Corallococcus caeni: one gene and its partner. The protein of the gene in region 2 interacts with the protein of the main gene of each other region in a pairwise test. Links are inferred from orthologs where the notes say so. Each region holds a gene or a part of one and is shown on either strand. Other genes may lie near its edges.

Region 1 (6,128 bases), on a different replicon or contig from region 2:
GCAGCGTCCCACCGGAGCGGCTGGAGCGCGGGCACGGGAGACGCGGCGCGCTGACGGCCTCCACGGCCTCCGTCTTCGAGAACCAGGGGCAGCAGTTGGCGCACCCCGGGCAGCGGCGGCGGAAGCGGCGCGCGCCCTGGTGCCACGCGCGGCCCTCTCGCTCGGGCGGAGGGGGCACCTCCGTGGCGAGCACGTCCCCCGGCCAGCGCTCCGGCACGGCGTCGTCCCAGGACCCGGGCAGCGTCTCGCGGGCCTGACGGGCGGACACCCAGCGCTCGCTCTCCGCCGCGTCCTCCAGCGCCAGCCGCGCGAGCATCTCCAGCTGCAGGAGGTCGTGGAAGCGCCGGGCGCAGACGTCACAGCCGGCCAGGTGGCCGCGGACGCGGCGCTGGTCGTCGGCGGACAGGCTTCCATCCAGGAAGGGCTGGAGGTCCTCACACGCGGTGCTCATCGTTCCCTCTCCTGGCGGCGGCGTTCCGCGGTGTCGTGGAGCATGGCCTTGAGGCGGCGGCGGGCGTGGAAGAGCCACGTGCCCACCGTTCCCGCGCTGGGGGTGTTCATCCGCCGGGCGATCTCCGCGTGGCGCAGGCCCCGCGCATGCAGTTCGAACGCCTGGCGCAGCTTCTCGTTGAGCCGCGCCACGGCCTGGCGCAGCTCGTCCTCCGTGACGCATTCCCACTGCTCGGGCTCCGGCGCGTCCTCCGGATCCTCGAAGAGCATGTGCACGTTGTGCAGGTCCACCCGGCGGTCCGTCTCCGCGCCCTGGCGGCGGCACTGGTCCAGGAACCGGTTGTGCAGCACGCGCACCAGCCACGCGCGGCGCGCGGGCTCCGGCCACCGCTTGAGCCGCTCCCATTGCAGCAGCGCGCGCAAGAGCACGTCCTGCACCAGGTCGTCGCAATCACTGGCACTCCTGCCACAGACATTGCGCGCGATGGCGACCAGCACCGGCTGATGGCGGATCGCGAATGCGGCGAACTCCCCTCCAGAGCCCTCCCGGACTGGCGGCTCCTCCCTCCCTGGCACCATGCGACCGCCTCCCTTCCCTCCAGAGAACGCCAAGGGCCGGATTCTTTTTTTCTCACGGATGCGACAAACGCTGTCGCGATTCTTCCCGCAGCACGGCGACCAGTGCGGCTGGAACACTTCAAGCAGACGCCAATTCCTTGCATGGAATAGACAGACATCCCGGCACTCCCCGTTTCAATTCCTCTCCATGGGTGTGTCGTGCCTCCGGGTGGGGCGTGCCCCGCCCAGGCGGGGAAAAGGCGTGGAAAATGGGGCGCAGCATGCCCCAGCGGTGGGAGGCGGCCGGGGCGTTTTCGTGAACACGGGGATGCGTCATGAGGGCACGGGGCAGGCGTCGCGAGGCGGGCCCTCCTGGTGCGTCAGGTGGGGGGATACCGGCCGCCGGGTCGCGTTCCGGGCCCGGAGGAGGCCTCCCGGGCGCCCGGGGAAGCGTCCCGGAGCGAAACTCCCCCCTTGCATGCCTGGGGAGTCCTTTGGTCCTCTTGGGCCACGCCGTATGCCCATGGAAACCGCCGCCGACAGCCGAGAGTACCGCGTGGTCTTCTTCTGCCCCGCGTCCAACGCCCGGCTCGAGCGGCTGGAGGTGCCCGTGCGCCGGCTGTTGTCGCGCATCCAGGCGCCTCCGGCGGAGCTGGCCCCGCTGAGCGAGGCCGGGGCGCTCACGGAGGCCGGGTGGCAGGTCTACCTGGTGCGTTCGCTGACGGAGCGCTCCGCGGCGCAGGCCATGGCGGCCTACGTCAGCGAGGCCACCTGCGCCCTGGCGGCGGAGGTGGACGCGGAGGTGCTGGGGCTCTACGTGGACGTGTCCGGGGACTCCGCGCGCATCTGCCGCTGCGGCCCGGAGGACGGGCCGGAGACCTTCGCCGGGCGCCGGCAGGCCGCGCTCACCCGCACGTCCGAGTGGCTGGAGGTCGCCCCCGCGAGCCTGTCCGCCCTCTTCCAGTTGGATCCGCCGGACGCCGAATACGAGCCGGACGCGGATGACCGCTTCGTCGAGGAGAAGCTGCGCGAGGCGCGGACCCTGATGGAGCGCTACCGCACCGCGGCGAAATGAGGTCCAGCACCCCGGAGGACCTGTCCGGCCGCTGCGAGCGGTGCTACCTGCCCACGGCCCTGTGCCTGTGCGCGGACGTGCCCGTCATCCCCACGCGCACGGAGCTGCTGATCATCCGGCACAACAAGGAGTCGCAGAAGAGCACCAACACGGCGCGCATCGCGGCGCTGGCGCTGCCCCGCTGCCACATCGTCTCCTATGGCGCGCCCGGGGCGCCCTTCGACGCGTCGGTGCTGGACACGCCGGACACGTGGCTCCTGTTCCCCGACGCGCCGGAGGCGGAAGGGCCACCGCCGAAGCGGCTGGTCGTCATCGACGGGAGCTGGGCGCAGGCGCGGCGCATGGTGCAGCGCGTCCCCGCCCTGCGCCGGCTGCCGGGCCTGAGGCTGCCGCCGCCCGCGCCGGACACGCGCCGGCTGCGCAAGCCGCCGCACCCGGACGGGATGTCCACGCTGGAGGCCATGGCCGGCGCGCTCGCGCGGCTGGAGGGAGAGGACCTGGCGAAGCCGCTCCTCACGCTGCACGAGCTGATGATCGAGCGGGTGCTCGCGAGCCGGGGCCGGCTGGGCTGGGAGAACTACCTCTAGCGGGCGGTGGCCCCTACTGGAGGACCACCTTCTGCATCTCCGCCGCGAAGGGCACGGGCTCCAGGAAGCCCGTCACGCGCGGCTTCGTCAGCACCGTGCCGTCCGGGTTCACGAAGGCCACCGTGGGCAGGCCCTCCACGCCCAGCTTCTCCATCAGCGCGTCCAGGTGGTCCTCGCTGTTCGTCGCGTCGATCTTGATGGTGAGGAAGCGGCTGTCCTGCGCCTGGGAGATGACCTCCGAGGACGGGTACGTCAGCCGGTCCAGCTCCTTGCAGGCCGCGCACCAGTCCGCGAAGAAGTCGATGAGCACCGGACGGCCCTCCTTCTTCGCCGCCGCGAGCACCTGCTCGAACTGGCTCGCGTCGAACGTCGCCGTCTTCGCCGGCATCACGTGGTGCCACTGCCAGGACGGCGCCACCGGGTGCTCCTGCAGCCCCAGGCGCACCCACAGCTCACCCGTGGGCCGTGCGTCCAGCGCGCCGCCGCGCACCACCAGCGCGCCCACCACCAGCGCCACACCCAGCGCCTTGAAGCCGAACTCGCGCGGCCCCTCCTTGAACGAGCGGTGCACCGCGCCCACCAGGACGCCCACCGTCACCAGCACCGCGGCCACCACCGCGCCGGGCACCTGCCCCACCTGCGCGCCCAGCGCCTTCACGGTGTCGCGCGCCCAGGGGAACGCGTCCTTCAGGTACGAGAACGCGAGCGCCACCAGCATGATGCCCAGCACGCTCTTCACCCACTCCATCCACACGCCGCCGCGTGGCAGGCGCACGGTGAACACGCCGATGAGGAAGAACGGCACGCCGATGCCCAGCGCGTAGATGAACAGCAGCGTCGCGCCCAGCGTCGTGTTGGCGGACTTCGCCACGAAGGCCAGGAGGCCCGTGAGCACCGGCCCCGTGCACGGCGCCGCCAGGAACCCGGACACGCTGCCCATCACGAACGCGCCCGCCAGGCCCGCGCCGCCCACGTTGCTCAACTTCGTCTGCATGGATGACGGCAGCGCCAATTCGAACGCGCCGAACATCGACGAGGCCAGCAGCAGCAGGAACAGCGCCAGCCCCATCACCACGGGGGGGCTGCCCAGCATGGAGCCGAAGGCCTGGCCCGTCTTCGCCGCCAGGATGCCCAGCGCGCTGAACACCACGCCCATGCCCACGATGTACGACGACGTCAGCGCCAGCGAGCGGCCCCGCCCCTCCGCCTTCCGCGCGCCGAACACCGACACGGTGATGGGGATGAGCGGGTACACGCACGGCGTCATCGCGGTGAGCAGGCCGCCGGCGAACACCACCAGCGCGCCCCACGCGAGGCTGCCGGACTCCAGGAACCGGGCCGCGTCCAGCCCGGCGCTCGGCCCCGTGGGCAACAGCCACGGCACCACCGCCACCGCCACTCCCGCCACCACCGCCGCCAGCGTCAGCTTCTTCGTGTCCATGCGTGCCTTCCGCCTCCGCGCGTCCGGCTCCGGAAGGCTCCGGAGCGGGTCCTTCTATATGCGGAGGCCGGGGACGCGGCTACCCCACCGGCACCTGAGCAGGGGAGGCAGGCACCTTCAGGCCCGCGGAGCGCGCCAGCCCCATCACGCCCTCCACGGCGGCGGCGATGTAGCCAAAGGGGTTCGCTCCATCCACCGCCGTCACGTGCACCTCGCCCATCTGCTGCTGGAAGGCCGCCGCCACCTGCGGCAGCTGCCGCGCCAACGTCAGCTGGATGACCTCCGGGCTCACCGAGTTCTCGATGTCGCGCAGCGCCTTCGCGCGCTCCATCTCCAGCCCCTGCTGCGCCCGGGTGCGCCGCAGCTCCAGCTCCGCGATGCCGGTCTCCGCCTCCGCGATGGACTGCTTCGCCAGCAGCACCTGGAGCCGGGCGGACAGCTGCTCGGCCTCCTGCCGGGCCTCGGCGAGCTGCACCTCGTGACGCGCGGCCTCCGCCTCCTGCTGACGGCGCAGCCGCTCCAGCTCCACCTGCGCCTTGGCGGCCTCCGCCTCCTGCTCCCAGCGCAGCTGCTCCAATTCCCCCTGGGCGCGGTTGTACGCGAGCTGCCGTTCGCTGGTGAGCCGCGCCTCCTCCAGCCGCGCGTCCGTGGCCAGCGCCTCCAGGCGGGCCTGCTCCTTCAGGACCTGGGTCCGCGTGCGGACCTCCTCCTGCGCGGTCAGCTTCGCGAGCGCCACCTCGCGCTCCACGGACGTGCGCTCCGCCTGTTGCTGGCGCACCTGCTCCATCTTCGCCTGCGCGAGCCGCGCCTCCACCGCGAGCTGCTCCAGCCGCGCCTGCTCGTCCGTGGCCTGGGTGCGCTGGCGGACCTCCTCGCGCGCGGCGAGCTTCTGTAGGTTGAGCACGCGCTCGGCCTCCGTCTCCTCGCGCCGCACGAAGCGCTCCTTGGCCAGCTCCGCCTCGCGCGCCTGCCGCTCCTGTTCGCGGCGGAAGCGGGCCTGCATGTGCTCGAAGACGGCCGAGGACAGGACGCGCACGTCCTGGATTTCAATCGTGTCCAGCAGCACGCCCCAGCCGGAGTCCGTGCGGTCCTCCAGCCTGCCCCGCCCGGAGAGCACGGGGGCGATCTCGCGCATCAGCTCCTCCGCGATGCCCTCCTTGCGCCGGCTGAGGCACTCCTCCACGGAGAGGTTCGCCACCAGGCGCCGGGCCGCGCCCACGAACATCTCCCCGAGCAGCTCCGCCAGCTTCTCCTGCGCGCGCTCCGGGTAGCTGAAGTTGAGCATCCGGAAGGCAATCAGCGGATCCGCGATGCGGTACACCGCCAGGCCCGTCACCGCGACGCCCACCTTCTCACTGGTCACCTGATCTGCGGTGAACTGGAGCCGCTGGATGCTGGTGGGCACGATGGCCACCGAGTCCCCCGGCAGCTTGAAGCAGCTGGCGCCCTGGCCGCTCACCTCGCGCACGCGCCCGCGGCGCATGTGGATGAGGAACTCGCTGGGCCGCGCGGTGATGAGCCCCCACTTCTTCACCTTGTCCGGGTCCTCCGCGGGCTTGCCCGCCCGCCACCCGTCCGAGTAGCGGGAGCGCTCCAGGCCCCCCTCCAGGCGGATCAGCGACGGCCGCCCCATGTCCTGCTGCGTGTCCTGGGCGTGGTTCCGGGCCTGCGACTTCGCGTTGGCGCTCATGCGTTGGCACCCTCCGCGTCCGCTCCAGTGCAGGCGCCCGGCCACCTCCCCCGGGGCCACGAAACGGGCACTTATGGGCGCGCGAAGCGCCGTTTCGGACCACCCCGCTCCAACCCGGCGCGGCCGGAGTGCTCCACTCCGGAGGAGGGTTGAACCGGGCCGGCCCACCCGCGACCCGGTGCGTCGGACATAGGGGCCTCGCGCCTTATGTTCCCTTGACCCGAGGGGGGTCGATTTTATAATTGACCAGTCCGGTCCACATTCGTGTGGGCCCATGTAGACCCTGCCGCTGCGCGCGGACCCACCGCGTCGCCGGGGAGCGGAGGG
Region 2 (6,272 bases):
CGGCGTCACTCCCGTGCCCATCTGGCCCTCCTCGCGCGGCTTCTGCTCCGACACCAGCAGGTAGCCCAGCCCGCCGAAGAAGACGACCACGCCCGCGCCCCACATCGCGCCCACCATCTGCGGGTTGCGCGACGCCCAGCCCGTGGGCGCTGGCACGTTGCGCGCGGGCGCCTTGTCTCCCGCCGCCTGCCGCTTCTGGTGCTCGTCCTTCGCGCGCAACGCGGCGGCCGCTTCCTTCTCCAGCCGCGCCTTCTCCGCCGTGTAGTGCTCCGCGGTGAAGTGGTGCTTCTCCGCCTCCAGCGTGCGCAGCTGCTCGATGAGCGACTGCGCCCGCTGCGCCAGGTCGTCCACCGTGCCGTCCGCCTTCGGCGACGGGTCCGGCAGTGCGCTCCCCGTCTTCATCTTCATGTAGAGGAGCCACGCGGCCGCCAGCACGAAGGCGACCGACAGGACGATGATTCCGGGCAACCAGTTGGTGGGCTCGGGCTGCATGGCTTAGCGCTCCAGCTCCCGGCGCACGGCCTGGAGATAGGGGTCCGCGTCGTCGGTGGACGGCGCGGGAGTGGAAGGGGAGGGGGCCGGCGCGGCTTCCGCTGGCGCGGCGCCCTCGGGCAGGGGCTGACGCTGCTTCAGGATGACGAAGAGGCCGCCCAGCACCAGCGCGACGGGCCCCAGCCAGACGAACCAGTTGAAGCCCTCCGCGCGCGGCTCCAGCAGCACCCACTCGCCGTAGCGCGCCACGAAGTAGTCGACGATCTCCGTGTCCGTCTTGCCGTCCGCGACCAGCTCGCGCACCTTGTCCAACTGCGCGCGCGCCATGGACGACGGGCTGTCCGCCACCGACAGGCCCTGGCACACCGCGCAGCGCAGCTTCTTCGCCAGCTGCTGCACCCGCGCCTCCTGGACCGGCGCGAGCGGATCACTCGCGGCCTGCTGCGGCGCAAACTGCCCCGTGGCAAGGCTCAGGGCGAGGGTCAACGAGACGAGGACGGCATTCATCGGGGGCTCCAGCGGGGGCCGTCCCTAACTACCGCCCCCTGACGGGTATTGCACAGGGAAACCTGGGCCGCCCGCCCGCCACCCGGGCAGCCCTTCCGTGTGTCGCTGAGAGGCCTAGCTCCGGTAGCCCGAGTCGGGCTCGGTCTCCAGGTCCTGGTCCGGGTCGTAGGGGTCGTCCTCCGGGGGCAGCAACCCTGGCGGCTCGTCGCGGCCCAGCGCGTGGCGCACGGCATGGAAGCCCACCGCCCCCAGGCCGACGAGGAACGCGAACGGCCCCACCGCGAGCTTCACCCCCGCGAGCGCCCAGAGCAGGCTCACGCTCACCGCGCCCACCGGCACCCACCGCAGCAAGGCCGGGCGCTCCACGTCCGGCCGCAGCGCCGCGAGCACGAGCAGCGACAGGAGCGCCAGGAGCGGCAGCTCCGACAGCGGCAGGTCCCAGCCCGAGCGCGACGCGACGCCGCCCCCCTGGCTGTAGAGCGAGTCATCCGAGGGCCGCGTCGTGGGCAGCACGCGCAGCTCCGGCGGCGCGCCACGCACGCTCCCCGGCACCGGCGCGTTGTCCGGCAGGCTCGACCCGTCCGCCATCACCTTCCCCCAGGGAAGGAACAGCGCCACCACGCACACCACCACCCCCGCCAGCGCCAGCACCCGGGGAAAGCCCAGCAGCGAGCGGAGGTCGAAGTCGCGGCCCACGCCGTCCGGCTCCGCGATGACCAGCCGGTACTGCTCCACGGCGATCAGCACCGTCCCCACCGCCCACAGGGGCAGCAGCAGGTTGAAGCCCGACAGGAGCCGCAGCGTCAGGGCCAGGAGCAGCAGCGTGAACGCGGCGGGGACCTCCGGCCGCATCAGCACCAGCGGCACGTGGTCCACCCAGCCCGGCGCGTTGCCGTCGCGGCGCAGCTCGCGCGCGACCAGTGCCACGCTCCCCACGAGCGTCAGCAGCGTGCCCAGCACGCCCACGCTGGGGAAGAAGGGGAGGATGGACAGCACCAGCGAGAACGTCACCAGCCCCACGCCCACCACGCTCTGCGAGTGGCCCGGCACGTCCTTCAGCCAGCGCGGGCCGGTGTACGGATCCTCGTACGCGTCCGGCGGAGGCTGCGCCCTGGCGCCACGCGGAGGCGCGGCGCCGGCGCGGCCCTGCTGCCGGGCGTCCTCCTCCTCATCCAAAATCTCCGCCGCATAGGCCGGCTCGCTCATGGGGCGGCTGGGGCGCTGGCTCTTCGCGCTGCTGGCACGCGGCGGCGGGGCCGGGCGGGCCGGCATCTTCGCGCCGCAGTTCTCGCAGTAACTCAAGCGGACGTCCGCCGCGCTCTCACCGCACTCGGGGCACTGCATGGGGAGCCCACCTCGCTGGCGCAGGGGAGGGGGAGGCCCCTGCGAACGACGCCGACAGCAGGGACTTACTACGGATTCCAGGCCCCCCGCGAGGCGGCCCCGGGGATGCGGCTCCGACGCCGGCTCCCGGGTGCCTGCCTTCCAAGCGGGCGGCGTTGACTCAGGGCTGCCGCGCGGCTTCCGCGGTGGGGCCGGCCACGGGCTGGTTCAGCTCCTTCACCCGGGTGGCCAGCGTCTGCGGATCAATGGGACCCACGTGCTTGCCGCGGATGATGCCCTGCGCGTCGATGAAGTACGTCTCCGGCACGCCCGCGACGCCGTAGTCCACCGCCATGCGCGAGCGCTCGTCCATCAGCTGCGGGAAGCTGGCGCCCATGCGGCGCAGGAAGTCGAGCGCGTTGGGCTCCGTGTCCTCGAAGACGACGCCCATGAACACGGCCTGGGCGCCCAGCTCGCGCGCGCCCCACTCGAGCACCGGGTGCTCGTACTTGCAGGGGCCACACCACGACGCCCAGAAGTTGATGACCACCGGGCGGCCCTTGAGGTCCGCGAGCTTCACGGGGTCGCCGCCGTCCAGCGGCTTGAGCACGAAGTCCGGCGCGGGCGCGCCCTTCAACATGAAGGGCACCTCGTGCGGGTCGCGCCCGAAGCCCTGGAAGAGGACGAAGAGCAGCGCCGCCCCGACGGCGGTGAACACCAGGGGAAGCCGCCAGCGCTTCATGCCGCACCCCGCTCGGCGTCCGTGCCCGGCAGGGGAGGCGCCGCGCCCACCGGCGCCGCGTCCGTGCGCAGCACCGCCGCCCGGCGGGAAGGCCATACGGCGATGAGCGTGCCCAGCAGCAGCAGCGGCAGGCTGTACCAGATCCATCCCACCAGCGGGAACACCCAGACGTTGAAGCTCGCCGTGCCCGTCGTCTCGCTGAAGGCCATCAGCGACACGTACAGGTCCTCCTTCGGCGACTCACGCACCGCGGGCGTGCCCACGGGGTCCGTGCTGCGCTCGTAGTAGTTCATGCGCGGGCGCAGCTCCGACACCTTGCCGTTGGGCGCCGTGACTTCCAGGCGCGCGGCGACGAAGGTGCGGTGGGGCTCCTCGCCGCTGGACAGGCCCACGTACTTCAGCTGGTAGCCGTCCAGCATCATCGTGCCGTCCTTCTTCAGCGTGCCGGACGTGTGCTTCACGTACGCGCTGGAGGCCGCCACGGCGACGATGATGAGCACGATGCCCAGGTGCACCACGTAGCCGCCGAAGCGCCGGCGCGCCTTGCCCGTCGCGGTGGTCAGCGCGGTGACGAAGCCTTCCTTGCGCTCCGTCATGCGCACGCGCACCGGCACCGCCAGCTCGCGCAGCGTGATGACGGTGACGAAGCCGCCCAGGCCGAACGTGAGCAGCGGGTACACGCCGCGGAGGCCCGCCGCGTAGCAGGCGATGGTGACGACGATGCCCACCGCCGCGGGGATGAGGAACTGCCGGCGCAGCGCGGCCTTGTCCGGCGTGCCCCAGGGCAGCACCGGGCCCACGCCCATGAGGAAGAGCACCGCGATGCCGCCCGGCACCGCCATCTTGTTGAAGTACGGCTCGCCCACGCTCACGCGGATGCCGCGCACGGCCTCCGACACCAGCGGGTAGAGCGTGCCCAGCAGCACCGTGAAGGTGATGGCCACGAACACCAGGTTGTTCACCAGGATGCTCGCCTCGCGCGACACCAGCGACGTGAGCCGGCCCTCCGGCGCCAGCAGGTGGCCGCGCGTGGCCAGCAGGCCAATGCACACCACCAGCAGGATGGCGATGAACACCAGGAACGTGGGCCCGATGTCCGACTGGGTGAACGAGTGCACCGAGTTGAAGATGCCGGAGCGGGTCATGAACGTGCCCAGGATGGTGAGCACGAACGACGCCAGCGCGAGGCTCAGCGTCCACAGCTTCAGCATCCGCTTGCGCTCCTGCACCATGGTGGAGTGCATGAACGCCGTCGCGGTCAGCCACGGCAGGAAGGACGCGTTCTCCACCGGGTCCCACGCCCAGTAGCCGCCCCAGCCCAGCACCGCGTACGCCCACCAGGACCCCAGCACGATGCCCAGCGTGAGGAACATCCACGCGATGAGCGTCCAGCGCCGCAGGGGCGCCATCCACGCTTCACCAATCTCCCCGCGCAAGAGGCCCGCCACGGCGACGCCGAAGGGCACCGTCATGCCCACGTAGCCCGCGTACAGCATGGGCGGGTGGATGATCATCAGGAAGTGGTTCTGCAGGAGCGGGTTGGGCCCCGGGCCGTCCGCCGGCACCGGCGACACGGCGCCCCAGGGGTTGGCCGGGCCCGCGATGAGGAAGGCGAAGAAGACGCCCACGGCCAGCATGGTGCCCAGCGCCAGCTGCATGTAGCGCGCGTGCTCCTTGCGGTGCACGAAGGCGAACGCCGCCACGTACACGCCCATGATGAGGCCCCAGAAGAGGATGGACCCCTCCAGCGCGCTCCACAGCGACACGATGGTGTAGATGAGCGGCGTCGCGCGGCTGCCCACCTGGGCCACGTACTTCACGCTGAAGTCGTGGTTGATGAGCGCTTCCACCATCACCAGGTTGCTGCCCACCATGCACGCGGCGAAGCCCCACACCGCGCGCAGCACCCAGGGGTAGCTGGCGTCGTTGCGGCGCATGCCGCCCACCAGCCCCAGGATCGCGCCGAACGCCGCGAAGGCCAGGCCCGCGAGGACCAGCCCATAGCCCAGCATTCCGTTCACGGCGCCCCCGGCGGCGTCACGGTGGCGGTGGTGGCGCCCTCGGCCAGCGTGTCCTGCCACTTGCGCGGGGACTCGCCCTCCTTGGGAGCGCGGTACTCGTTGGAGTGGTTCACCATCAGCCGGTTGGACGTGAAGACGCCGGACTTGTCGTAGGTGCCCTCCACCACGACGCCGATCTTCTCGCGGAACATCTGCGGGGGCGTCTCCAGCGAGCGCACGTGCACGCTCTTCGCGTCCGCGCTCGGGCCGTCCGCCACGCGGAAGTCCAGCGTGGTGTGGCCCTCGTTCCACTGAATGCTGCCCGGCTGCACCACGCCGCCCAGGCGGATGGTGGCCGTGTAGGCCTTGTCGCCGTTGGAGATCAGCTCCGACGGGCTCCAGTAATAGACGAGGTTGTCGCCGATGTTGCCGAAGGCGATGAAGCCAAGGCCGGCGCCGGCGAAGAGCAGGGCTCCCAGCGCGATGAGACGGTTGCGGTTGACGGGCGTCATGGGCTCACTCCTTCGAAGCGGCGGCGGCGCGCGGACGGCGCGCCCAGAGGGACACCGAGTAGAGCACGAAGGCGGCCACGGAGATGCCGTAGCACGCGCCCACGTACCCCCAACCACCCTGGACACGGCCACTGCCCACCTGGGCCAGCAGCATCAGCGACGTCAGCGAGGTCATGTTCAGGCCACCTTCGAGGAATGGGTCGCGCGCAGCGCGGGGTCGTCCGTGGGCAGCGCCTCCGGCAGCGCCACCTCCGCCTGCCGCTCCGCGAGCGCGATGCGGTAGCGGTGCACCATGAAGACGATGAGCAGCGCCAGCATGCCGAACGCCGACACGCGCAGGGGCAGCACCATCTGCGGGTCCACCGTCTTGGGGCTGGACTGCACCTGGTGGAGGCTGCGCCACCAGCGCACGGAGAACCACACGATGGGCAGGTTGATGGCCCCGATGATGGCCACCACCGCGCTCCACACCGCGCGCTTCTCCGGGTCCTCCACGAAGCGCCGCAGCACCAGGTAGCCCGTGTAGGACACCAGCAGGATGGCCTCCGACGTCAGGCGCGGGTCCCAGGACCAGTACACGCCCCAGGTGGGGCGGCCCCAGATGGAGCCCGTAATCATGCCCAGCGTGCCGAAGAGCAGGCCGACCTCCGCGGAGGCCTCCGCCATCGCGTCCGTCTTCCACGACTGACGCAGCAG

What was found.
Region 1: the proteins of AABA78_RS36245 (region 2) and AABA78_RS20765 interact in binary tests that used the Escherichia coli proteins (3 or more experiments, as listed by UniProt). The link is inferred for Corallococcus caeni from one-to-one orthologs.

Annotation. Positions count from the first base shown.
Region 1 is NZ_BTTW01000004.1:629,553-635,680, reverse strand. The notes cover bases 1,898-4,752. They hold AABA78_RS20765 (protein-disulfide reductase DsbD family protein), read right to left. Parts: upstream 4,112-4,752; coding sequence 2,684-4,111; downstream 1,898-2,683. Other genes in these bases: AABA78_RS20760 (SPFH domain-containing protein), read right to left, coding at 4,191-4,752; AABA78_RS20770 (tRNA-uridine aminocarboxypropyltransferase), read left to right, coding at 2,080-2,670; AABA78_RS20775 (hypothetical protein), read left to right, coding at 1,898-2,083. In the rest of the region: AABA78_RS20785 (anti-sigma factor family protein), read right to left, coding at 1-451; AABA78_RS20780 (RNA polymerase sigma factor), read right to left, coding at 448-1,029; more of AABA78_RS20775, read left to right, coding at 1,532-1,897; more of AABA78_RS20760, read right to left, coding at 4,753-5,801. UniProt on the Escherichia coli protein: Required to facilitate the formation of correct disulfide bonds in some periplasmic proteins and for the assembly of the periplasmic c-type cytochromes.
Region 2 is NZ_BTTW01000012.1:212,267-218,538, forward strand. What follows is about bases 1,285-4,283. They hold AABA78_RS36245 (TlpA family protein disulfide reductase), read right to left. Parts: upstream 3,065-4,283; coding sequence 2,504-3,064; downstream 1,285-2,503. Other genes in these bases: AABA78_RS36240 (zinc ribbon domain-containing protein), read right to left, coding at 1,285-2,343; AABA78_RS36250 (heme lyase CcmF/NrfE family subunit), read right to left, coding at 3,061-4,283. Outside these bases: AABA78_RS36230 (tetratricopeptide repeat protein), read right to left, coding at 1-492; AABA78_RS36235 (cytochrome c-type biogenesis protein), read right to left, coding at 496-999; more of AABA78_RS36240, read right to left, coding at 1,114-1,284; more of AABA78_RS36250, read right to left, coding at 4,284-5,085; AABA78_RS36255 (cytochrome c maturation protein CcmE), read right to left, coding at 5,082-5,576; AABA78_RS36260 (hypothetical protein), read right to left, coding at 5,581-5,751; cytochrome c biogenesis protein CcsA, read right to left, coding at 5,754-6,272. UniProt on the Escherichia coli protein: Involved in disulfide bond formation. Catalyzes a late, reductive step in the assembly of periplasmic c-type cytochromes, probably the reduction of disulfide bonds of the apocytochrome c to allow covalent linkage with the heme.